2 regions of the Streptomyces sp. NPDC096132 genome follow, and region 1 is predicted to be linked to the other one. Evidence: riboswitches for the same ligand, from Rfam matches in the RefSeq annotation. Region 1 holds a riboswitch; the other holds the start of a gene.
What was found. Region 1 has a riboswitch for glycine ahead of gcvP (aminomethyl-transferring glycine dehydrogenase). Riboswitches for the same ligand answer to the same signal wherever they lie in the genome.
Positions count from the first base shown of each region.

Region 2: another riboswitch for glycine. It lies ahead of gcvT (glycine cleavage system aminomethyltransferase GcvT); the one in region 1 lies ahead of gcvP (aminomethyl-transferring glycine dehydrogenase).

Region 1 is NZ_JBIWGA010000021.1:156,834-168,512, forward strand. It holds gene ACIRF9_RS38110 (amino acid transporter) at 1-1,373, shown strand, start outside; gene ACIRF9_RS38115 (hypothetical protein) at 1,484-2,050, shown strand; gene ACIRF9_RS38120 (molybdopterin-binding protein) at 2,157-2,576, shown strand; gene gcvP (aminomethyl-transferring glycine dehydrogenase) at 2,663-5,548, opposite strand; glycine riboswitch at 5,734-5,829, opposite strand; gene ACIRF9_RS38130 (PRC-barrel domain-containing protein) at 5,942-6,313, shown strand; gene ACIRF9_RS38135 (DNA polymerase IV) at 6,478-7,884, opposite strand; gene ACIRF9_RS38140 (MerR family transcriptional regulator) at 7,986-8,669, opposite strand; gene ACIRF9_RS38145 (bifunctional nuclease family protein) at 8,931-9,404, opposite strand; gene ACIRF9_RS38150 (MerR family transcriptional regulator) at 9,489-10,226, opposite strand; gene ACIRF9_RS38155 (FHA domain-containing protein) at 10,269-11,153, opposite strand; gene ACIRF9_RS38160 (DUF881 domain-containing protein) at 11,236-11,679, opposite strand, start outside.
Region 2 is NZ_JBIWGA010000026.1:46,432-58,110, forward strand. It holds gene glyA (serine hydroxymethyltransferase) at 1-1,085, opposite strand, end outside; gene gcvH (glycine cleavage system protein GcvH) at 1,100-1,477, opposite strand; gene gcvT (glycine cleavage system aminomethyltransferase GcvT) at 1,575-2,693, opposite strand; glycine riboswitch at 2,855-2,954, opposite strand; gene ACIRF9_RS41300 (AAA family ATPase) at 3,135-3,836, shown strand; gene ACIRF9_RS41305 (enhanced serine sensitivity protein SseB) at 3,935-4,735, shown strand; gene ACIRF9_RS41310 (enhanced serine sensitivity protein SseB C-terminal domain-containing protein) at 5,032-5,829, shown strand; gene ACIRF9_RS41315 (ABC transporter permease) at 6,148-7,155, shown strand; gene ACIRF9_RS41320 (ABC transporter substrate-binding protein) at 7,286-9,091, shown strand; gene ACIRF9_RS41325 (ABC transporter permease) at 9,202-10,200, shown strand; gene ACIRF9_RS41330 (ABC transporter ATP-binding protein) at 10,197-11,294, shown strand; gene ACIRF9_RS41335 (ABC transporter ATP-binding protein) at 11,291-11,679, shown strand, end outside.

The DNA.
Region 1 (11,679 bases):
TGGTCGCCTACCTCGCCCTGAACGCGGTCGTGGTCTCCGTCGGCCTGTGGCACGTGCTCACCGAGGGTCATGTGGTCACCGACTGGACGAGCGCCCTGACCGCCGAGCACGGCAGCGTCTTCGCGATGATCGGGGTGTCTCTGCTGGTCTTCCCCAAGCTGGCGCTGGGCCTGTCCGGCTTCGAGACCGGCGTCGCGGTCATGCCCCACGTCCAGGGCGACTCGCAGGACACCGAGGAGAGCCCCAAGGGCCGCATCCGGGACACCAAGAAGCTGCTCACGACCGCCGCGCTGATCATGAGCGTCTTCCTGATCGCCACCAGCTTCATCACCACCGTCCTGATCCCGGAGAAGGAGTTCGAGGACGGCGGCCAGGCCAACGGCCGGGCCCTCGCCTACCTGGCCCACGAGTACCTGGGCAACGGCTTCGGCACCGTCTACGACGTCTCGACCATCGCCATCCTGTGGTTCGCCGGCGCCTCCGCCATGGCCGGGCTGCTCAACCTGATGCCCCGCTACCTCCCCCGCTACGGCATGGCCCCGCACTGGGCCCGTGCGGTGCGCCCCATGGTCATCGTCTTCACCCTGGTCGCCTTCCTGGTCACCTGGATCTTCGACGCCGACGTCGACGCCCAGGGCGGCGCCTACGCGACCGGCGTGCTGGTGCTGATGTCCTCGGCCGCGATCGCGGTGACCATCGCCGCCCGCCGCGCCCGGCAGCGCGGCTGGACGATCACCTTCGCCGTGGTCTCGGCGGTCCTGCTCTACGTCACCGGCGCGAACGTCGTCGAGCGGCCCGACGGCGTGAAGATCGGCGCCTGCTTCATCGCCGGCATCATCCTCGTCTCGCTGCTCTCCCGGCTGGCCCGCGCCTTCGAGCTGCGCGTGACCAGTGTGACGCTCGACCCGATGGCGGAACGATTCATCAGAGACATGGCCAGCCGCAAGATACGGTTCATCGCCAACGAGCCCGACCAGCGCGACAAGGCCGAGTACCGGGACAAGATCGAGCAGATCCGCGAGGACAACGACATCCCCGGCGAGGACTTCGTCTTCGTCGAGGTCACGGTCCTCGACCCCTCCGAGTTCGAGGCGGGCCTGACCGTGCGCGGCGAGGTCCTGCACAACCGCTACCGGGTCCTCACCCTGGAGTCCTCCTCCATCCCGAACGCCCTGGCCGCCCTGCTGCTGCACACCCGCGACGCCACCGGCTGCACCCCGCACATCTACTTCGAGTGGACCGAGGGCAACCCCTTCGCCAACTTCCTGCGCTTCTTCCTCTTCGGCCAGGGCGAGGTCGCCCCCGTCACCCGCGAGGTCCTGCGCGAGGCCGAACCGGACCGGGCCCGCCGCCCCCGCGTCCACACCGGCTGAGGCTTCGACACGGGCCGGGCGTCAGGATCCCGCAAGGATCCGCCCGTACCCCGTCAGAAGCGCGTCAGCACCCCTCCCCGCACGCTTACGGGGCGCCTAGCGTCGGCCTCATGCAAGGGCAGCAACCAGGACCCGGGCGAGGGCCGGAGCGACCGGGGTGGCCCGGCGGCTCGCCGCCTCGGCCGACCGGCGACCGCCATCGGCAGGCCGGCGTCCGGCTGGCTGTCGGCTGCGCGCTGAGCTTCTGCGCGCTGACCCTCCTGGTCGACTGGGACGCGGGCACCCTCACCGTCCCCCGCGCCCTGCTGTGGCTGACCCTCTCCGCCGGCGTCCTCGCCGTGCTCCTCCCCGAGCGGGTCACCGCGGGCCCCGGCTGGCTGGCGGTCGCCGGCCCGTTCCGTCGGCGCCAGGTGCGCACCGACGCGCTGGTCGCCGTACGCCAGTACGCCGGGGCCTCCGCCCACCTCGTCCTGCGCGACGACCGGGGGAACCGGCTGGAGCTCGACCCCCGCGTCCTCACCGGCAATCCGCTGCTGTGGCACGAACTCGACACGGGCGTACGCCGCTCCCTGGAGCACGGCACCCTGCGCGAGGGCGCCGACGTACTGGAGCGGCTGGGCCACGAGATCGACGACACGATCGCCAGGGCGGTCCTCGAGGCGTCGGGCCTGCCCTGACGGCGGACGCCGGACGGGTGGCGCCCCATCGCGACGAGTCCGGACGGCGGCGGCACAGACGCGCACATACCCGACACGCGGGGCTCGGAGCCCTACCTTGATGCCCATGACCCTCAGCATCCGCAACCAGCTCCCCGGCACCATCACCGGCGTCCAGCCCGGCGAGGTCATGGCCACCGTCAAGATCCATCTGGACGGCGGCCAGGACCTCACGGCCGCCATCACCCTGGAGGCCGTGAACGACCTGACCCTCACCGCCGGCACCGCCGTTCGCGCCCTGGTGAAGTCCACCGAGGTCTCCCTCGCCACCCAGCGGGTCGACGGCCTCTCGATCCGCAACCAGCTCCACGGCACGGTCACCGGACTCACCCTCGGCGAGGCCATGGCGACCGTGAGGGTCACCGTGGACGGCGGCGAACTCACCGCCGCGATCACCAAGGACGCGGCCACCGACCTCGGCCTCTTCGTGGGCTCCGACGTCATCGCCCTGATCAAGGCGACCGAGGTGGCCCTCGCTGTGGCCTGACGCGACGAAGGCCGAGCACTCCCGCCCCAACCGGACGGCAGCACTCGGCCTTCGCGGCCTTACGCCGCTTGCCTCACCTGCGTGACTCAGTCCTCGTACGCGTCCAGCGGCGGGCACGAGCAGACCAGATTCCGGTCACCGAAGGCCTGGTCGATCCGGCGCACCGGCGGCCAGTACTTGTCGGCGGCGGACACCCCGGCGGGGAAGACGGCCTCCTGCCGCGTGTACGCGTGCTCCCACTCGCCCCCGAGCGCGGCGGCGGTGTGCGGGGCGTGGTGGAGCGGGTTGTCGTCGGCCGGCCACTCGCCCGACCCGACCTTCTCGATCTCCGCGCGGATCGCGATCATCGCCTCGCAGAACCGGTCCAGCTCGACGAGGTCCTCGGACTCCGTCGGCTCGATCATCAGCGTCCCGGCCACCGGGAACGACATCGTCGGCGCGTGGAAGCCGTAGTCGATGAGCCGCTTCGCGACGTCGTCGACGCTCACCCCCGTCGCCTTGGTCAGCGGCCGCAGATCGATGATGCACTCGTGCGCGACCAGCCCGCCCGGGCCGGTGTAGAGCACCGGGTAGTGCGGCTCGAGCCGCTTGGCGATGTAGTTGGCGCTCAGCACCGCCACCTGGGTGGCCCGCTTGAGCCCCGCGCCGCCCATGAGCCGCACGTACGCCCACGAGATGGGCAGGATGCCGGCGGAACCCCAGGGCGCGGCCGAGATCGGCCCCACACCCGTCTCGGGCCCGGCGGCGGGCTGCATCGGGTGGTTCGGCAGGTACGGCGCGAGGTGCGAGCGCACCCCGACCGGTCCGACGCCCGGCCCTCCACCGCCGTGCGGGATGCAGAACGTCTTGTGCAGGTTCAGGTGCGAGACGTCACCGCCGAAGTGCCCCGGCTTGGCGAGTCCGACGAGCGCGTTGAGGTTGGCGCCGTCGACGTACACCTGCCCGCCCGCCTCGTGCACCTGCGCACAGATGTCGGCGACATGCTCCTCGAACACACCGTGCGTCGACGGGTACGTGATCATCAGCACCGCCAGCTCGTCCCGGTGCTGCTCGATCTTCACCCGCAGGTCCTCGACGTCGACCTCGCCGTCCTCTGCGGTCTTGACGACGACGACCTTCATCCCGGCCATCACGGCGCTCGCCGCGTTCGTGCCGTGCGCGGAGGACGGGATCAGACACACGGTCCGCTGCTCGTCCCCGTTGGCCCGGTGGTATCCGCGTACGGCCAGCAGCCCGGCCAGCTCGCCCTGCGACCCCGCGTTGGGCTGCAGCGACACCTTGTCGTACCCGGTGACCTCGGCGAGCCGCTCCTCCAGCTCACGGATGAGCGTGAGGTAGCCCTCCGCCTGCTCGGCGGGCGCGAAGGGGTGCAGCTGCCCGAACTCGGGCCAGGTGACCGGCTCCATCTCGGTGGTCGCGTTGAGCTTCATGGTGCAGGAGCCCAGCGGGATCATGCCCCGGTCGAGCGCGTAGTCCCGGTCGGCGAGCCGGCGCAGATAGCGCAGCATCGCGGTCTCGGAACGGTGCTGGTGGAACACGGGGTGCGTCAGGATCGCGTCGGACCGCAGCACCCCGGCCGGCAGGGCGTCCCCGGTGACCGCGTCGAGCGCCTCGACGTCCCCGTCCACCCCGAAGGCGGCCCATACGGCGGCCACCTGGGCCCGCGCCGTGGTCTCGTCGCACGCGATCGACACCCGGTCGGCGTCGACGAGGTGCAGGTTGACCCCGTGCTCCCGCCCGGCGGCGACGACCTCCCCGGCCTTCCCGGGCACCCGCACGGTCAGGGTGTCGAAGTAGGAGCCGTGCACGACCTCGACCCCGCCGGCCGCCAGCCCCGCCGCCAGGATCGTGGCGTACCGGTGCGTCCGCCGCGCGATCGCCCGCAGTCCGTCGGGCCCGTGGTAGACGGCGTACATCCCGGCCATCACCGCGAGCAGCACCTGCGCCGTGCAGATGTTGCTGGTGGCCTTCTCCCGCCGGATGTGCTGCTCACGCGTCTGCAGCGCTAGCCGGTAGGCCTTGTGCCCGTCCGCGTCCAGGGACACACCCACGAGTCGCCCGGGCAGGCTGCGCGCGAACTTCTCGTGCACCGCCATGTAGCCCGCGTGCGGACCACCGAAGCCCATCGGCACACCGAACCGCTGCGTCGTCCCCACCGCGATGTCGGCCCCCAGCTCACCGGGTGACTTCAGCAGCGTCAGCGCGAGCAGATCGGCGGCGACGGTGACGAGCGCCCCGAGCCCGTGCGCCTGGTCGATGACGGCCTTGATGTCGCGTACGGCCCCGGAGGCGCCCGGGTACTGCAGCAGCACGCCATTGATCTCCCGCGCGGCGATGTCGGCCGGGATGCCCTCGCCGAGGTCGGCGACGACGACCTCCACGCCCGTCGGCTCGGCGCGCGTCTCGATCACGGCGATGGTCTGCGGCAGCACGTCCGCGTCGATCAGGAAGAGGCCCTTCTTGTTCTTCCCCATCCGCCGGGACAGCGCCATCGCCTCGGCCGCGGCCGTGCCCTCGTCGAGCAGCGAGGCACCCGAGGTCGGCAGCCCGGTCAGGTCGGCGACCATGGTCTGGAAGTTCAGCAGCGCCTCCAGGCGCCCCTGCGAGATCTCCGGCTGGTAGGGGGTGTAGGCCGTGTACCAAGCCGGGTTCTCCATGACGTTGCGCAGGATGACCGGCGGCGTGAAGGTGCCGTAGTAGCCGAGTCCGATCATGGAATCGAGGACCTGGTTGCGGTCGGCCAGCGACCGCAGCTCCGCCAGGACCTCGGCCTCGGTGCGCGCGTCGGGCAGGTCCAGCGCGTCGGCGTTCTTGATCACGTCCGGGACCGCGGCGGCGGTGAGCTCGTCGAGTGAGCCGTAGCCGACGTGCGCGAGCATCTTGGCCCGCGCCTCCTGGTCGGGCCCGATGTGGCGCTGCTCGAAGGGGATTCCCTGTTCGAGCTCGGAGAGCGGAATGCGATCGGCGGTCATTTCTGAGGCCTCCTGGTCTGACACGACCTTCGGGGGGCACCACGGCGCGGGTACCCGGACGGCCTCCCCCTCTGTCATCTCAACCTGAGAGCTTCACCGGCCGCCACTTGGGCAGCCGGTTTTCACCGTCGGTGAGGACGGAGGCCGTCGACGCCGTCGACATCCGCCCTGCTTTCCAGAGTGACCTCGTCCGCGCGGTACGTGGGCCTGAGAGATTCCGGGGAGGATTTGCTCCTTCGGCGCCTCCGACGATCTTCGGAGGACTCTCCCGCACGGGGTCAGCAGCCGTTGCCAGACTACCAGCGAGGTCAACGGGACCTCCTCGAGTGGCCGCTCGTCCCAATGTGTTCTTTTGTAGTGCTTACGGATGAGTTGCGACCAAGTGGAGGGCACGTGCAGACCGACATCGATCCGCGCAACCTGATCGGCCGCAAGGCGTTCGACCGCAACGGCACCAAGATCGGCACCGTCGACGAGGTCTACCTCGACGACGCCTCCGGAGTGCCGGAGTGGGCGGCCATACGCACCGGACTGTTCTCCCGGGACGCCTTCGTCCCCCTGGAGCCCAGCGAACTGGTGGAGGGCACCCTGCGCGTCCCCTTCGACCGGGCTCTGATCAAGGACGCCCCGGACTTCGGCGTGGGCCGGCACCTCTCCCCGGAACAGGAACTCCAGCTCTACCACCACTACGGCCTCGACGTGGCAGCCCCTCCCCCCTTCCCGGACCACGACTTCGGCCGACTGGCGGGCACCGACGAGGGCTGAGCCCGTCGGCCCACCCCGCATCCCGACTCCCCGCCCCACGGACACCTCGCCGGCCTTCGCAAACGCCCCGCCCCGCAGTCCCACGCGCATGCCACTCCCCCGTCTTCACCCTCTCCACCGGACGCGAAGCCCCCGGCGCCTTCACTCTCTGTAACGAACCACTGTCACCCTGTGTTCCCGGATCCCACAGCCGGATCCGGGAAAGTCGAGTCCGGATCCCCGTCGTCCTCCGGTCTTCGCCGGACCAGCGGCAACGGCTCCGCAGGCGCCAGCGCCGGGTCGTCCACCCGGAACGTCCGCACGCGCCCCGGCTCCGACTCCGGTGTCTCGAACCGCACCGTGACCCGGCCCAGCCCGCTCCCCTGCACCCACCCGTGCCCCAGCTCGGCATGCGCCACGTCAAGCCCGGGACGCCACTGGCGCTCGACCGGCGTCGGCTCCTCCCTGGCGGGCTCCTCGGGGGCCTCCTCCTCGGCGGCCCCCTCGCTCCGCTCCCCCTCCGCCGCCTGCGCGAACAGATCCTCCTGCGTGAAGTCCGCCAGACCGCTGACGCCGACCCCGAGCAGCCGCACCCCGCCCGTGGTGTCGACGGAGTCCAGCAGCCGCGCGGCGGCCTCCCGCACCACCGCCGGATCGTCCGTGGGCCCGCGCAGGGTCTCGGACCGGGTGAGCGTGGAGAAGTCGTACCGCCGCACCTTCAGCACGATCGTCCGCCCCGACAGACCGGAGCCCCGCAGCCTGCGCACACAGCGCTCCGCCAGGCGCTGCACCTCCAGCTCCACCCGCAGCCGGTCGTGGATGTCCACGTCGTAGGTGTCCTCGACCGACACCGACTTGGTCTCCCGCTCCGCCACCACGGGCCGGTCGTCCCGCGCCAGCGCCATCGCGTACAACCCGTGTCCGTGCGCCTTGCCCACCAGGCGCACGAGCTCGTCCTCGCCGGCCTCGGCGAGCTCGTCGACCGTGGTGATCCCGGCCCGCCGCAGGTGGTCACCGGTGGCCGGGCCGACGCCGGGCAGTGTCCGCACCGACATGGGTCCGAGCAGCGCCCGCTCGGTCCCCGGTTCGATGAGCACCAGGCCGTCGGGTTTGGCCTCCTCGGAGGCGATCTTCGCGAGCATCTTCGAGGCGGCCAGCCCCACCGACCCGGTGAGGCCCGTGACGGCCCGGATGTCCGCCCGCAGCCGGACCCCGGTCAGCCGCGCCGACTCGCTGTCCCAGGCCGCGCCCCCGGCCTCCAGATCCACGAACGCCTCGTCGAGGCTCAGTGGCTCCACCAGCGGCGACAGCGCCCGCAGCAGCCGCATCACCTGATCGCTGATCGACCGGTAGAAGGGGAAGCGCGGCACGAGGTAGGCGGCGTTCGGGGCCAGCCGACGCGCCTGGGCCATGGGCATCGCCGAGTGCACCCCGAAGGCCCGCGCCTCGTAGGAGGCGGTCGCCACCACCCCGCGCGGCCCCAGACCGCCCACGATCACGGCCTTCCCACGCAGGCTCGGCTTGGATGCCTGCTCCGCCTGGGCGTAGAAGGCATCCATGTCGAGATGCAGGATCGTGGGCGCGTTTCTCACATCTCCGATGCTGCACCACGCCACTGACAATGAGGCCGCACCGACCTCTGACACCGCCACCGCCACGGCGGCCCAGCCGCCCGCCCGCCAGGGCGGGGCCCTCAGACCGCCCGGTTGCGCCTGCGCGCCAGCTCGTCCGCCGGGTTGTGCCCGACGAGCGTCTCACCGGTGTCGACACGCTCGCCGTGCAGCTGCGACAGCGCGCTCTCCACGTCCCGCCAGACCACGCCGACGGCGATCCCGAAGATGCCCTGGCCCCCCTGGAGCAGCGCGTGGACCTCGTCCGGCGAGCTGCACTCGTAGACCGTCGCGCCATCGCTCATCAGCGTCATGCGCTCGAGATCACGGAACCCGCGCTCCCGCAGGTGCTGGACGGCGGTACGGATGTTCTGAAGCGACACACCCGTGTCGAGGAACCGCTTGACGATCTTCAGGACGACGACGTCCCGGAAGCTGTACAGCCGCTGCGTACCCGACCCGTACGCGGGCCGCACGCTCGGCTCGACGAGACCGGTGCGGGCCCAGTAGTCGAGTTGCCGGTAGGTGATGCCGGCGGCCGCACAGGCCGTCGGTCCGCGGTAGCCGATCTGCTCGGACGCCATGGACGTCGTCCCTCCGCTGCTCGGCACGGCCGCGGGTCGCTGCGGAGCATGATCGACCGCGTTGCCCTGCTGGGGATATCCCCTGCTCGAGCGCAGCCGAGAGCTTGGGGGAGGGTACGGACCGCTCCCCCCGACACCGAGTCCGGGGGCACCCCCAGCCGTACCGTCGCCGCTGCTTCTCACGCCGACCTCCGTCCTTGACCTGCCTTCTCGACGGTAGGCAGTCACCAGGGGTGCGTCAACGATCGCCACACTCGCCACGCCGAGTGATAATCACCCTAGGAGTGGTTTCCCGTACCCCGTCGCGGGGAAAGGCTAGCCGAATGCGCTGAGAAGTAGCCGTAGGACGCTCTCACACGCCGCTGGCAATTGCCGGGTACGGAGCGGCCCTCCTGGTATCGAGCGGCCCGTCTCCCGCGCACGTCTGTCCTGCGCACGTCCCGGCTACTGGTTGCTGGTGCCGAAGTCCTCGGGCGAGATCTGGTCGAGGAACTCGCGGAACTTCTCCACCTCGTCCTCCTGCTCGTCCGGGATGGCGATGCCCGCGTCGTCGAGCACCGTGTCACTGCCGAAGATCGGCGTCCCGGTGCGCAGCGCCAGCGCTATGGCGTCGGACGGACGTGCGCTGACCTCGACGCCGCTGGCGAAGACCAGCTCCGCGTAGAAGACACCCTCCCGGAGATCCGTGATGCGCACTTCGGTGAGCTCCTGGCCGACGGCTTCCAGCACGTCCTTGAACAGGTCATGGGTCAGCGGTCGCGCGGGGGCCATGCCCTGCTGGGCGAAGGCGATCGCCGTCGCCTCCCCCGGTCCGATCCAGATGGGGAGGTAACGGTCGCCTCCCACTTCACGCAGCAGCACGATCGGTTGGTTGGAGGGCATTTCGACCCGGACACCTACGACATCGAGCTCGTTCACACAGCAACCCTAGGCCGTGCCCGGGACGTTTGGGTAGTCGGGCCGGGAACGGGTGACCGATCCGCCCAGGGCGAAACCGGTGGCTCAGGGCAACCGGACGCCGAGCGCGGTCTGCACCAGCGCCGCGTGCAGCCGGACCGTGAGCCCCGCCAGCTCCTTCGTACGGGCCTCGGCATGGGCCCTGGTCTGCGGGTTGCGGTGGCGCTTGAGCGGGGCGACGACCTGGTCCACCAGGCCCGCCTCACGGTCGGCCGCGGCCTTCATCACCCGCAGATGCCTGGGCTCGATCCCGAACCGCCCCAGCTCGGCGACGAGGGAGGCCACGGTGGCGGCCTCGGCGTCGTACACGCCGTTCTCCAGCGGTACGAGGAGCCCGTAGGACTCCCACTCCACCAGCTCGGACTCATCGATCCCGGCGGCCGCCAACAGCTCGGCCCGCCCGATCCGGGCCGCCGTGGGCCCTTCCGCCGGCTCCGGGACGGCCTCCCCGTCCCGCTGCCGGCCCACGCTCGGCAAAGGCACGGCCTCGCCCCGCTCCATGGCGTCCAGGTACTCCCGGATCACCTTGAGCGGCAGATAGTGGTCCCGCTGCATCCTCAGTACGTGGCCGAGGCGCTCGACGTCCTGTGCGCTGAACTTGCGATACCCCGAGGGGGTCCGCTGCGGTTCGATCAGCCCCTCCGCCTCCAGGAAACGGATCTTGGAGATGGTGACTTCGGGAAACTCGTCGCGCAGCGCGTGCAGCACGGTGCCGATGCTCATCAGACCACCGTCCGCGGCGGCGGTGCCGTGCCCGGCACCGCCCCTCGGTGTTTGAAGCATGGACCTTCCCTGGGTTCCCCCCGGATGGACTCCGGGGGAGGGTCAGTAGCCCCGCTGGCTCGCGTAGAAGACCAGCCGGTACTTGCCGATCTGCACCTCGTCACCGTTCGACAGAGCGACCTCGTCGATCCGCTCCCGGTTGACGTACGTGCCGTTCAGACTGCCGACGTCCGCGACCTTGAACGTGCCGTCCGGGTTGCGACGGAACTCCACGTGGCGACGCGACACCGTCACGTCGTCCAGGAAGATGTCGCTCTGCGGGTGACGCCCGGCCGTGGTCAGGTCGCCGTCCAGCAGGAAGCGGCTGCCCGAGTTCGGACCGCGGCGCACGACCAGCAGCGCGGAGCCCAACGGCAGCGCGTCGACCGCGGCCTGCGCCTCCGGGGAGAGCGCCGGCAGCTGAGTCTGGCCGGTGGCCTCGGAGTCGTAGGCCTCGAGACCGGAGATGGAGATGGTGGAGGTCGTCTCCGACGCGCGCTCGGGCGTCAGACCGGGGCGCAGCGGCGCGCCGCAGTTGGAGCAGAAGCGGCTGTTCTCCGCGTTGCGGTTACCGCACCTCGTACACACCAGGGCCGACATGGGAGAAAACCCTCCACCCGTACTTGAGGTTGACGGTTGGCCGAAACCTATGCCGCCGGACTGGGCGGGGTCAACAGACGCCGCGCCCTGACCTCCGGAAATGTCACCACCCGGACCACCGACCTGGTCCCGGAACAGGGGCCGCTGGCCCTCCGCTTCGGGCTGTGCGCGATGACGGGCGGTCGCGTTGTCGCTGCCCTCTCGCGCGCTCTTGCCGAACAACTTCGCAAACAACTTCACGGGCGATTCCCCTTGACCGAAACAGACCCGCCCGTGGGGCAGGACGAACCCTGACTGAATACACCGGCCGACCCGGACACCTTCACAACGTCCGTATCCACCAGACAGTTTCCACCACGCACCACCCGATCGGTGCGCCGACCCCCCGCAACCTCATGCCCCTGCCGGACGGCCCCCATGCACCCCCGGTTCACTGGGAGGACGACCGAGCGTAGTCAGGCTGCTTCGCCGCTCGCAAGGCGTCCACAACGATCTTGTCCGACCGCTCCACGGTCACGGTGGCCTGCTCCTTCTCAAGAGTCTGCACCACGCCTCCAGGGATGTTCAGCGCCGGTTCGAGGTCCTGCGGGTTGCCGATGACCTTGAAACGAAACGGCGCGTTGATCTTGTTCCCGTCGACGCTCACACCGTTGTCCGAATCCGTCAGGTAGGTACCGGCGACGACCCGCACGTCGTTGACCTGGATCGCCTCGGCACCGGCGGCCCGCAGCTCCTGGATCGCGTCGAGCAGCATGTCCGCCTTGACCGTCCCCTTCGTGTCCTCGATGGTCATCGTGATGCCCGGCCCCTGCGCGGCCACCGTGCCCGCCAGGATGCCGAGTTGCTTCTCCTTCTCGACCGTCTGCTTGCGGGC
Region 2 (11,679 bases), on a different contig from region 1:
GTCACCATCGGGGGACGCGGGTCGTTCGGTACGGCGTTGCGGTTGACCGTGATGCCGACCTCGTGGAGCCGGTCCTCGGCCTGCTGCCCGTCCAGCTCCGAGGCGCGCAGGTCCACCAGGATCAGATGGACGTCCGTGCCGCCGGACAGGACGTTCACGCCGGCCTCGCGGGCATCCGCGGCCGTCAGACGCTCGGCGAGAATCCGGGCGCCGTCCACGGTACGGCGCTGGCGCTCCTTGAAGTCCTCCGAGGCCGCGACCTTGAAGGAGACCGCCTTCGCCGCGATCACGTGCTCCAGGGGACCGCCCTGGAAGCCCGGGAAGACGGACGAGTTCAGCTTCTTCGCGAAGTCCTTCTTCGCCAGGATGATGCCGCCGCGCGGCCCGCCCAGCGTCTTGTGGGTGGTGGAGGTGACGACGTCCGCGTACTCCACCGGGTTCGGGTGGAGACCGGCCGCGACCAGGCCCGCGAAGTGGGCCATGTCGACCCACAGGTACGCCCCGGCCTCGTCGGCGATCCGGCGGAACTCGGCGAAGTCCAGCTGCCGCGGGTACGCCGACCAGCCCGCGATGATCACCTTCGGGCGGTGCTCCTGGGCGAGCTTCTCGACCTCGGCCATGTCGACCAGGCCGGTCTCGGCGTCCACGTGGTAGGCGACCACGTCGAACTGCTTGCCGGAGAAGTTCAGCCGCATCCCGTGGGTGAGGTGGCCGCCGTGGGCGAGGTCCAGGCCCAGGATGGTGTCGCCGGGCTGGGCCAGCGCGAACAGGGCGGCCTGGTTGGCGGAGGCACCCGAGTGCGGCTGGACGTTGGCGTACTCGGCGCCGAACAGCTCCTTGAGCCGGTCGATCGCGATCTGCTCGGCGACGTCGACGTGCTCGCAGCCGCCGTAGTAGCGGCGGCCCGGGTAGCCCTCGGCGTACTTGTTGGTCAGGACCGAGCCCTGCGCCTCCATGACCGCGAGCGGAGCGAAGTTCTCCGAGGCGATCATCTCGAGCGTGGACTGCTGGCGGTTCAGCTCGGCGTCGACCGCGGCGGCGATCTCCGGGTCGAGCTCGTGCAGGGGCGTGTTCAGGACGGACATGCGTCTACGACTCCTCAGCCGGCGGAAAAGGCGGTGTACTCGTCGGCGGAGAGCAGGTCGGCCGGCTCCTCCGCCACGCGTACCTTGAACAGCCAGCCGCCCTCGAAGGGGGCGGAGTTGACCAGCGACGGGTCGTTGACGACGTCCTCGTTGACCTCGGTGACCTCACCGGTCACCGGGGAGTACAGGTCGCTGACCGACTTGGTCGACTCCAGCTCGCCGCAGGTCTCGCCCGCGGCCACCGTGGCACCGACCTCCGGGAGCTGGACGAAGACGACATCGCCGAGCGCGTTGGCCGCGTGCTCCGTGATGCCGACCGTCGCGACGCCGTCCTCGGCGCCGGACAGCCACTCGTGCTCCTTGCTGTAGCGCAGCTGCTGGGGGTTGCTCATGGCCTGAATTCTCCTGTACGCGGGGGAGTGCTGATGAATGGGGGACTGCTGAAGGCGTGCCTGAGCAGCGACTACGTGCTCAGCATCACCGGAGGGGCTACTTCTGACGCTTGTAGAAGGGCAGCGCCACGACCTCGTACGGCTCGTGGGTGCCCCGGATGTCCACACCGACGCCGGACGTGCCCGGCGTCGCGTGCGCCGCGTCGACGTAGGCCATCGCGATCGGCCTGCCCAGCGTGGGGGAGGGCGCACCCGAGGTGACCTCACCGATGACCGCGCCACCGGCGACGACGGCGTACCCGGCGCGCGGCACCCGGCGGCCCTCGGCGACCAGGCCGACCAGGACGCGCGGGGGCTTCTCCTGCGCGAGGGCGGCGGCCTCCGCCAGCGCCTCGCGGCCCACGAAGTCGCCGTCCTTCCCGAACTTCACGACCCGGCCGAGCCCGGCGTCGAAGGGCGTCAGCGACGTGCTCAGCTCGTGCCCGTACAGCGGCATGCCCGCCTCCAGGCGCAGGGTGTCCCGGCAGGACAGACCGCAGGGGACGAGCCCGGCGCCCGCTCCGGCCTCGGTCAGCGCCTGCCACAGCCCGACCGCGTGCTCCGGCTTCACGAACAGCTCGAAGCCGTCCTCACCGGTGTACCCGGTGCGCGCGATCAGCGCGGGGACCCCGGCGACGGTCCCGGGCAGGCCCGCGTAGTACTTCAGGCCGTCGAGGTCGGCGTCGGTGAGGGCCTTCAGGATCCCCGGCGACTGCGGCCCCTGCACGGCGATCAGGGCGTACGCGTCCCGGTCGTCCCGCACCTCGGCGTCGAACCCGGAGGAACGCTCCACCAGCGCGTCCAGCACCACCTGGGCGTTGGAGGCGTTGGCGACCACCAGGTACTCCGTCTCCTGGAGCCGGTAGACGATCAGGTCGTCCAGGATGCCGCCGTCGGCCTGACAGATCATGGTGTAGCGGGCGCGGCCGACACCGACGGAGGCGATGTCGCCGACCAGGGCGAAGTTCAGCAGGGCGGCCGCCTGCGGGCCGGTGACGGTGATCTCGCCCATGTGCGAGAGGTCGAACAGGCCGGCCTTCGTGCGCACGGCGTTGTGCTCGTCGCGCTCGGAGCCGTAGCGCAGGGGCATGTCCCAGCCGGCGAAGTCGGTCATCGTCGCGCCGAGCGAGCGATGCAGGGCATCGAGCGCGGTACGACGGATAGCGGTACTGCTCATCGGACAGTCGTCTCCCAATGCGGACGGGCGAGGTCGTTCCTCCCCATCTGTCATCGGAACCTGAGAGGTTCGCCATGACCTCCCGCGTCTCGAAGAACGCAGGTCACGGCTTGCACCTTGGGTGGGACCACCGGCGACGGCGGTCCGCTTTTCAGATGTGCCTCGCCCGCGCGGTAACGGGGCCTGAGAGATTCAAGGGAGGGACTTGCTCCTTCGGCGCCCCGGCGAAACTGCTGCTGGGGACTCTCCCGCGCGGATTCAAGCGGCCGGTATGCAGTTGGCGCGGACATCATCGCACGCCTTCACCCGATCGTGGCAGGCCGCATCTGTAACCGGCTTGTGTCGGTACGCGCACGAAAACACTAGACACCGCGCATTACCTTCTCTTTACGCTCGATGGGGATGAGGGACTTACCCGAACCTCTGGGGAGGACGATCACGGTGGACAGGACCACGGCGAGGACCACGGCATTCGCGACCACCTCGGCGCTCGCGTTGCCCGCGCTGCCCGCACAGCCGACCGGCCGGGCCCGCCGGGCGTGCGACCCGCACACCGTGCCCGTCGTCCGTGACCTGCGGGAGCGGACCGGCCACAGCCCGCACGGCCTGCTGTTCGGCCCCCGTGACCTGGTCGTGGTCACCGGCCTGCCCGGCAGCGGCAAGTCCACGCTCATGGCGCGCGCCGTCCGGGGCATCCGGATCGACTCCCAGGACGTCCGCGACCGCTGGGACGCCCGCGCCCCCCGCTTCCTGCCCTACGCCGTCTACCGCCCCCTGGTCCGCCTCGCCCACTACGCCGGACTGCGCCGCGCCCTGCGCACCGGCGAGGGCGTCGTCGTGCACGACTGCGGTACGCAGGCCTGGGTGCGCGACTGGCTGGCCCGCGAGGCCCGCCGCCGCGGCGGCACCCTGCACCTGCTGCTGCTCGACGTCACCCCGGACACCGCGATCGAGGGCCAGCGCGAGCGCGGCCGGGGTGTCTCGCGGTACGCGTTCCTGCGCCACCGCAGGGCCGCCGCCCACCTCATCCGCGCGGTGGAGAAGGGCCGGCTGCCCGCGGGAGTCGGCTCGGCGGTCCTGCTCGACCGCGACGCGGCGGACTCCCTGAGCCGCATCGGGTTCACGGGCCGGGACAGGACCTGACACCCACGGGGCGGACGGGGGCTTCGACGACTGAGGAAAGTCCCCCGGTACCCGCTAGCCTTCAGCCACAGCAGCGGTTCCCAGCAGGCGGTAGGCAGATGGACTTCCCCCCGGCGGACTTCCCGGTCTCCCCGGACTTCCCGGCACAAGCGCACCCCCATCCCCACGGCGGATGGCCCGGCAACGAGTTGGAGGAGGTGCTCTCCGCCTCCCTCGGCATGCCCGGCGCCGGCGGCCGGATCGTCGAGGTGCTCGGCCGCAGCTTCGTCTGGGTGCCCCTGCCGAGCGGCGGCGGCCCGCACAGCGGCCCGCTCGACCTGCCCACGCTGGAGCTGGAGGGCCAGGTCTACGTGCCCGTGTTCAGCTCCGAGGAACAGTTCCGTCAGGTCGTCGGCTCCCACATGTCGTACACGATCGCCCCGGCGGTGGAGTTCGCCCGCGGGCTGCCCCCGCAGGTCGGCATCCTCGTCAACCCGGACGGCGTGGTCGGCGTCCCGCTTCCCCCGCCGGCCGTGGCCGAGCTGTGCCGCGCCGGCCGCACCGTGCTGGACGGTCCCGCCACCGGCGGCCGCGTCCGCCTCTTCGAGCCCGACTGGCAGGACGACCCGGTGGACTTCCTCGCCGCCGCCTCCGCCGAGTTCGAGGCGACGGGCGTGGTCCTCACCGCCCGCCGCTGCCTCGCCGCCATCGAAACGGCCGACCCGGTCATGTTCGTCGGCGTCGAGCTCTCCCACCTCGACGGCGACCTCCGCGAACTCCCCCTGGACGCCCTGGGCCGAGCCATGGGCAACGTCCCGGTCAAGTGGCCGGTCAACCTGATCCTGCTGGACGTGGCACAGGATCCGGTGGGGGAGTGGATGAGGGAACGGATACGGCCGTTCTATACGAGGGTTCACTAGTGCCCCGGCAGGCAACGTTTGCCCCGTCGCGACGCCCGGCACGCTCCCCCACTCTCGGCTTCGCTCGAGCGGGAGGTACCCCCACCGCCGCACCGGCCGAAAGCCCAAGTACATCCAGTACGAGGGCTTCCGGCCGGCACGACGAGAGCACGCACCGGACGCCGCTCCTTGACGGGCAAACGTTGCCTGCCGCGGCACTAGCGCAAGAACCCCCGAGCTCGTGGGCGGCCACTGTCGGCGGCGCCACTTAAGCTGTTCTCATACGCGGGGCAACACAGAAGAAGGGGCGGTAACCGGTGAGCGCCAGCGGCATCGCGGCCGGACAGGTCGAGCACATGCTGCGCCAGGTCACGCCCGGGCGCTACGACGCCTACGAGGCCCTCCTGCGCGCGCTCGCGACCCCCGCCTCCGGCCAGGTCTGGATGCTCCTGTGGCAAGGCCAGGCCGGCTCCCCGGACGCCCAGTACGGGAACATGGAAGTGGACGGCCACGGCTACGCCCCCTGCGTGACCTCCGCCCAGGAGCTGAGCGCCAGCGGCTGGAACCGCTCGTACGAGGTGGTCGACGGAGTCGACGTGGCCCGCACGCTCTATCCCGACCACTACGGCCTCTGGCTGAACCCGCACGCCCCCGGCGGCGGTGTCGGCATCCCCTGGCTCGATCTGCGCCGCATCGCGACCGGCCTGGAGCGCCAGCCCGCCGGACCCCTCCGCCTCTCCGAACCGGGCATCGAGATCCCCCAGTTCTACGCCCTGCTCGCGCAGAACGCCCACCGCACCCCGGTGGTCCGCGCGTTGCGCCGCGCCTGGGTGCAGCCGTCCCTCGGCGCGCCCTACCTCTCCATCGGGCTCGACGTGTACGACACCTCGCCGCCGGCCGTGGACGCCGTACGGGCGATGATGCAGCAGTCGATCGGCGCGGTGCCGGACGGGCTGCCGGTGTCGACGGTCGCCATGACCGACGAGCACGACCCGGTCGTGATGTGGATGCGGGCCAACGCCCGCGCGTTCTACGACCGTGAGGCCCATGTGCCCGCCGCCCCGGCCCAGGCTCCCGCGGGCGGTTACGGCTACCCGCCCACCGGCAGGTACTGATTCCGGACTCCCCTGGGTGACCGCGCCGGTCACCGACGGGAGTTCTCCGCGCGTAGATGGCGGCGATTGGTCCGGTTTCTGTCCGATCTGCCCCAACAAGTCGCCGTCCGACCCCCGTTACCCACCGTCCGGATAACGGAACCCATCTACCCGCATCACGTTTACGCATCCTTTCGCCGCCAACTCTGGCTACAGATCGCCAAAGCGTTGAAGACTCCCGGTCCAGGGGACTTCGTCCCTGTGTACGACGGACTGAACACGCCGCTACAAGCGGCAAGTGCGCGCCGGTCACCGCCGGTTGAGAGGGGTCCCTGCCAGATGACGGCACCATTGCACGAGCCGACCGCGGAAGCGGCCCCGAGCGCGGCTGAAGAAGCGGCGGTTGCCACCGCCGGCGCCAAGGCCGTCCAGGGTCGTTCCCTGGGGCGGATCGCCTGGGAGCGGCTCAAGCGGGACAAGCTCGCCCTGACCGGCGGCATCGTGGTGCTCGTCCTCGTCGTGGTCGCGCTGCTCGCCCCGGTCATCACGAGTCTTCTCGGCCAGGACCCGAACGAGTATCACGAGAACCTCATCGACCCGCTGTTCGGCACCCCGACCGGATCCCTGGGCGGCATCAGCGGCGACCACCTGCTGGGCGTCGAGCCGGTCAACGGCCGCGACATCTTCGCCCGCATCCTCTACGGGGCTCGTATCTCCCTGCTGGTCGGCTTCCTGTCCGCGGTCGTCGCCGTCATCCTCGGCACGATCCTCGGCATCCTCGCCGGCTTCTTCGGCGGCTGGATCGACTCCCTGATCAGCCGTGTCATGGACGGCCTGCTCGCCTTCCCCCAGCTGCTGTTCATCATCGCGCTGGTCTCCGTCATGCCGAGCGACCTGCTGGGGCTGACCGGTTCCAGCGTGCGGGTGTTCGTGATGATCCTGGTCATCGGCTTCTTCGGCTGGCCCTACATCGGACGTGTGGTGCGCGGCCAGACGCTCTCCCTGCGTGAGCGCGAGTACGTCGAGGCGGCCCGGTCCCTGGGCGCCGGTCGGCTGTACATCCTGTTCAAGGAGCTGCTGCCCAACCTCGTCGCCCCCATCGTCGTCTACACGACGATGATGATCCCCACCAACATCCTCACCGAGGCGGCCCTGAGCTTCCTGGGTGTCGGCGTCAAGCCGCCCACGGCCTCCTGGGGACAGATGCTCTCGAGCGCGATCGACTACTACGAGTCCGACCCCATGTACATGGTGGTCCCGGGCGTGGCGATCTTCATCACCGTGCTGGCCTTCAATCTCTTCGGCGACGGCGTCCGGGACGCGCTGGACCCGAAGGCCTCCCGCTGAACCGCCAGAACCGCCCGAAACCACCAGAACCGCCGCAGTGCAGCTCGCAGCACAGCCCGCACGACTGCGCACCCAAACGTCCCGTGGCACCGACACGGGGTCTCTCATCAAATCCGGAGGATCCGAGATCGTGACTACCCAACGCACCTCAGGGCGGCGGAAGCAGGCGTTTGCCGCTGCCGCCGCGGTCGCCGCGCTGCTGACCACGGCGGCGTGCGGCGGCGGTGACAGTGACAACGACAGCGGCAAGGGTTCGGCCACCGGCGCCGCCGGCTACGACGCCGCGAACGGCAAGGTCGCCCAGGCCTCGCTCGCCAAGAAGGGCGGCACGCTGAAGTTCGGCGGAGCCCAGGACGCCGACTTCTGGGACACCACGCGCGGTTACTACGGCTTCATGTGGAACTTCGCGCGGTACTACAGCCGCCAGCTCGTCACCAACAAGGCGGAGGCGGGCACGGCGGGCTCGGAGCTCACCCCGGACCTCGCCACCGGTCTCGCCAAGGTCACCGACGACGGCAAGACCTACACGTACACCCTGCGTGACGGCATCACGTGGGAGGACGGCAAGCCGATCACGTCCAAGGACGTGAAGTACGGCATCGAGCGCGTGTGGGCGCAGGACGTCCTGTCCGGCGGTCCGACGTACCTGAAGGACGTCCTCGACCCCAAGGGCGAGTACAAGGGCCCCTACAAGGACACGTCCAAGGACAAGCTCGGTCTGAAGGCGATCGACACGCCGGACGACAAGACCATCGTCTTCCACCTCCCGCAGGCCAACTCGGACTTCGAGGAGATCCTGTCCCTGGTCTCGGCCTCCCCGGTCCGCCAGGACCAGGACACCAAGGCCAAGTACACCCTGCACCCGTTCTCCTCGGGCCCGTACAAGTTCGAGTCCTACACCCCGGGCAAGGACCTCACCCTGGTCCGCAACACGGAGTGGAAGCAGGCCTCGGACCCGGTCCGCAAGGCCTACCCGGACAAGATCACCGTCAAGTTCTTCTCGGACGCCAACCAGCTCGACCAGCGTCTGATCAACGGTGACATCGACCTCGACATCAACCAGACGGGTATGTCGCCGCAGGGCCGCACCACCGCCCTGAAGGAGCACAAGGCCAACCTGGACAACCCGACCACGGGTTACGTCCGTTACGCGGTCTTCCCGCAGAGCGTCGCGCCGTTCGACAACATCGAGTGCCGCAAGGCCGTGATCTACGGCGCCGACCACGTGTCGCTGCAGACCGCGCGCGGTGGCCCGATCGCCGGTGGCGACATCGGCACCAACATGCTGCCGCCGTTCCTCCCGGGTGGCGAGGGCCAGAAGTACGACCCGTACAACATCGCCGGGTCCGGCAAGAACGGCGACGCGGCCAAGGCCAAGGAGGCCCTGAAGGCCTGCGGTCAGCCGAACGGCTTCAAGACCACCATCGCGGTCCGCAACAACAAGCCGGCCGAGGTGGCCACCGCCCAGTCGCTCCAGGCGTCGCTGAAGAAGATCGGCATCACCGCCGACATCGACCAGTACGACGGCTCGCAGACCTCCGGCATCATCGGTAGCCCCACCAACGTGAAGAAGAAGGGCTACGGCATCATCATCATGGGCTGGGGCGCCGACTTCCCGTCGGTCCAGGGCTTCGGTCTCCCGCTGTGGGACAGCAAGTACATCTCGGACAGCGGTAACAACAACTACGCGCTCATCAAGGACAAGACCATCGACGGTCTGTTCGACTCCTACGTCACCACCCTGGACGACGCCGGCAAGGCCAAGATCGCCACGGAGATCAACCACAAGGTGATGGAGGGCGCGTACTACCTGCCCTTCACCTTCGAGAAGACGATCAACTGGCGCTCGGACAACCTGGCGAACGTCTACACCAGCGCGGGCACGAACGGCACGTACGACTTCGTGAACCTCGCCCTGAAGAACCCGAAGAAGTAAACCCGGCACACCCGCCGAACGGCACGAAAGGCAGGTGAAGGCCGGCGCGGCGTGACCGCGGGCCACTGGAAGACCTCCGGTGGCCCGCGGTCCGCGGCGGGCCGAGAGCTGTGCTCGCTTACCTCATCAGGCGGTTGTTCGCCGCCGCAGTGATGCTCGTGGTCATCGTCATGGTGGTCTTCGGCATCTTCTTCCTGATCCCCAAGTGGGCGGGCGTCGACATCGCGCTGAGCTTCGTGGGCAAGCAGGCCGACCCTGCCGCCATCGCGGGCGTGCGGGAGAAGCTGGGTCTGAGCGACCCGATCTATGTCCAGGTCTGGGAGTTCTTCAAGGGCATCTTCGCCGGCCGCACCTACACGGGCGGCGGGGACACCATCCACTGCTCCGCCCCGTGCTTCGGCTACTCCTTCCGCAGCGAGCAGGCCGTCTGGCCGGTGCTCACCGACCGCTTCCCGGTCACCCTGGGTCTCGCGCTCGGTGCCGCCCTGCTGTGGCTGGTCTTCGGTGTCGCGGCGGGTGTGCTCTCCGCGCTCAAGCGGGGCAGCCTGTGGGACCGCGGCGCGATGGTCATCGCGCTCTCCGGCGTCTCCCTGCCGATCTACTTCACCGGCATGGTCGCCCTGTCGATCTTCGTCTACGGACTGGATCTGTTCGACGGCCAGTACGTGCCCCTGGAGGACAGCTTCAGCGGCTGGTTCGGCGGCATGATCCTGCCGTGGGTCACCCTCGCCTTCCTCTACGCGGCGATGTACGCCCGGATCACCCGCGCCACCATGCTGGAGATCCTGGGCGAGGACTACATCCGCACGGCCCGCGCCAAGGGCCTCAAGGAGCAGGTCGTCATCGGCAAGCACGCCATGCGCTCCACGATGACCCCCATCCTGACCATGCTCGGCATGGACCTCGGCGCCCTGATCGGCGGCGCGATCCTGACCGAGACGGCGTTCAACCTGCCCGGCCTCGGCCAGGCGGTCCTGGGCGCCATCAAGAACCAGGACCTGCCCATCATCCTGGGCGTCACCCTGATCACCTCCCTCGCGGTGCTCGTCGCCAACCTCGTGGTGGACATCCTTTACGCCGTGATCGACCCCCGAGTGAGGCTCGCATGACCGAACTCAGCAAGACCGGAGCTGCCGTGGGCGAGCCCACCCCCGCCTCCCCGGCGCCGACCGCCTTCCTCGAGGTGCGCGACCTCAAGGTCCACTTCCCCACCGACGACGGCCTGGTCAAGTCCGTCGACGGACTCAGCTTCCAGCTGGAGAAGGGCAAGACCCTCGGTATCGTCGGCGAGTCCGGCTCCGGCAAGTCGGTGACCTCGCTCGGCATCATGGGCCTGCACACCGCCGGCCAGTACGGCAAGCGCAAGGCGCAGATCTCCGGCGAGATCTGGCTGGACGGCACCGAGCTGCTGTCCGCCGACCCGGACCATGTGCGCAAGCTGCGCGGCCGTCAGATGGCGATGATCTTCCAGGACCCGCTGTCGGCGCTGCACCCGTACTACACGATCGGCCAGCAGATCGTGGAGGCGTACCGGATCCACCACGACGTCGACAAGAAGACCGCGAAGAGGCGTGCGGTCGAGATGCTCGACCGGGTGGGCATTCCCCAGCCGGACAAGCGCGTCGACAACTACCCGCACGAGTTCTCCGGCGGTATGCGCCAGCGCGCGATGATCGCGATGTCGCTGGTCAACAACCCCGAGCTGCTCATCGCGGACGAGCCGACGACCGCCCTGGACGTGACCGTCCAGGCGCAGATCCTCGACCTCATCCGCGACCTGCAGAAGGAGTTCGGCTCCGCGGTCATCGTCATCACCCACGACCTGGGCGTCGTCGCCGAACTCGCCGACGACCTCCTGGTGATGTACGGCGGCCGCTGCGTCGAGCGAGGCCCGGCCGAGAAGGTGTTCTACGAGCCCCGCCACCCCTACACCTGGGGTCTGCTCGGCTCGATGCCGCGGCTGGACCGTGAGCAGCAGGAGCGCCTGATCCCGGTCAAGGGCTCCCCGCCCTCCCTCATCAACGTCCCGTCCGGCTGCGCCTTCAACCCGCGCTGCCCGTACGCGGACCTCCCGAAGGACAACGTCACCCGCACCGTCCGCCCCGAGCTCGCCGAGGTCGGCAGCCGGCACTGGGCGGCCTGCCACCTGGGCAAGGAGCAGCGGGAGCGGATCTGGACCGAAGAGATTGCGCCGAAGCTGTGAGTGACGAGAAAGCGGTGACGATTCCCGCGCAGAGCGAGGGCCCGGACGGCCGCCGTGCCGACGCCGAGGTGCTCCTGAAGGTCACCGGGCTGAAGAAGCACTTCCCGATCAAGAAGGGCCTGCTCCAGCGGCAGGTCGGGGCGGTGCACGCGGTCGACGGCCTGGACTTCGAGGTCCGCTCCGGCGAGACGCTCGGCGTCGTGGGCGAGTCCGGCTGCGGCAAGTCGACGATGGGCCGGCTGATCACCCGGCTTCTCGAACCGACCGGCGGCAAGGTCGAGTTCGAGGGCAAGGACATCACGCACCTCGGCGTGGGCGGGATGCGTCCGCTGCGCCGCGATGTGCAGATGATCTTCCAGGACCCGTACTCCTCGCTGAACCCGCG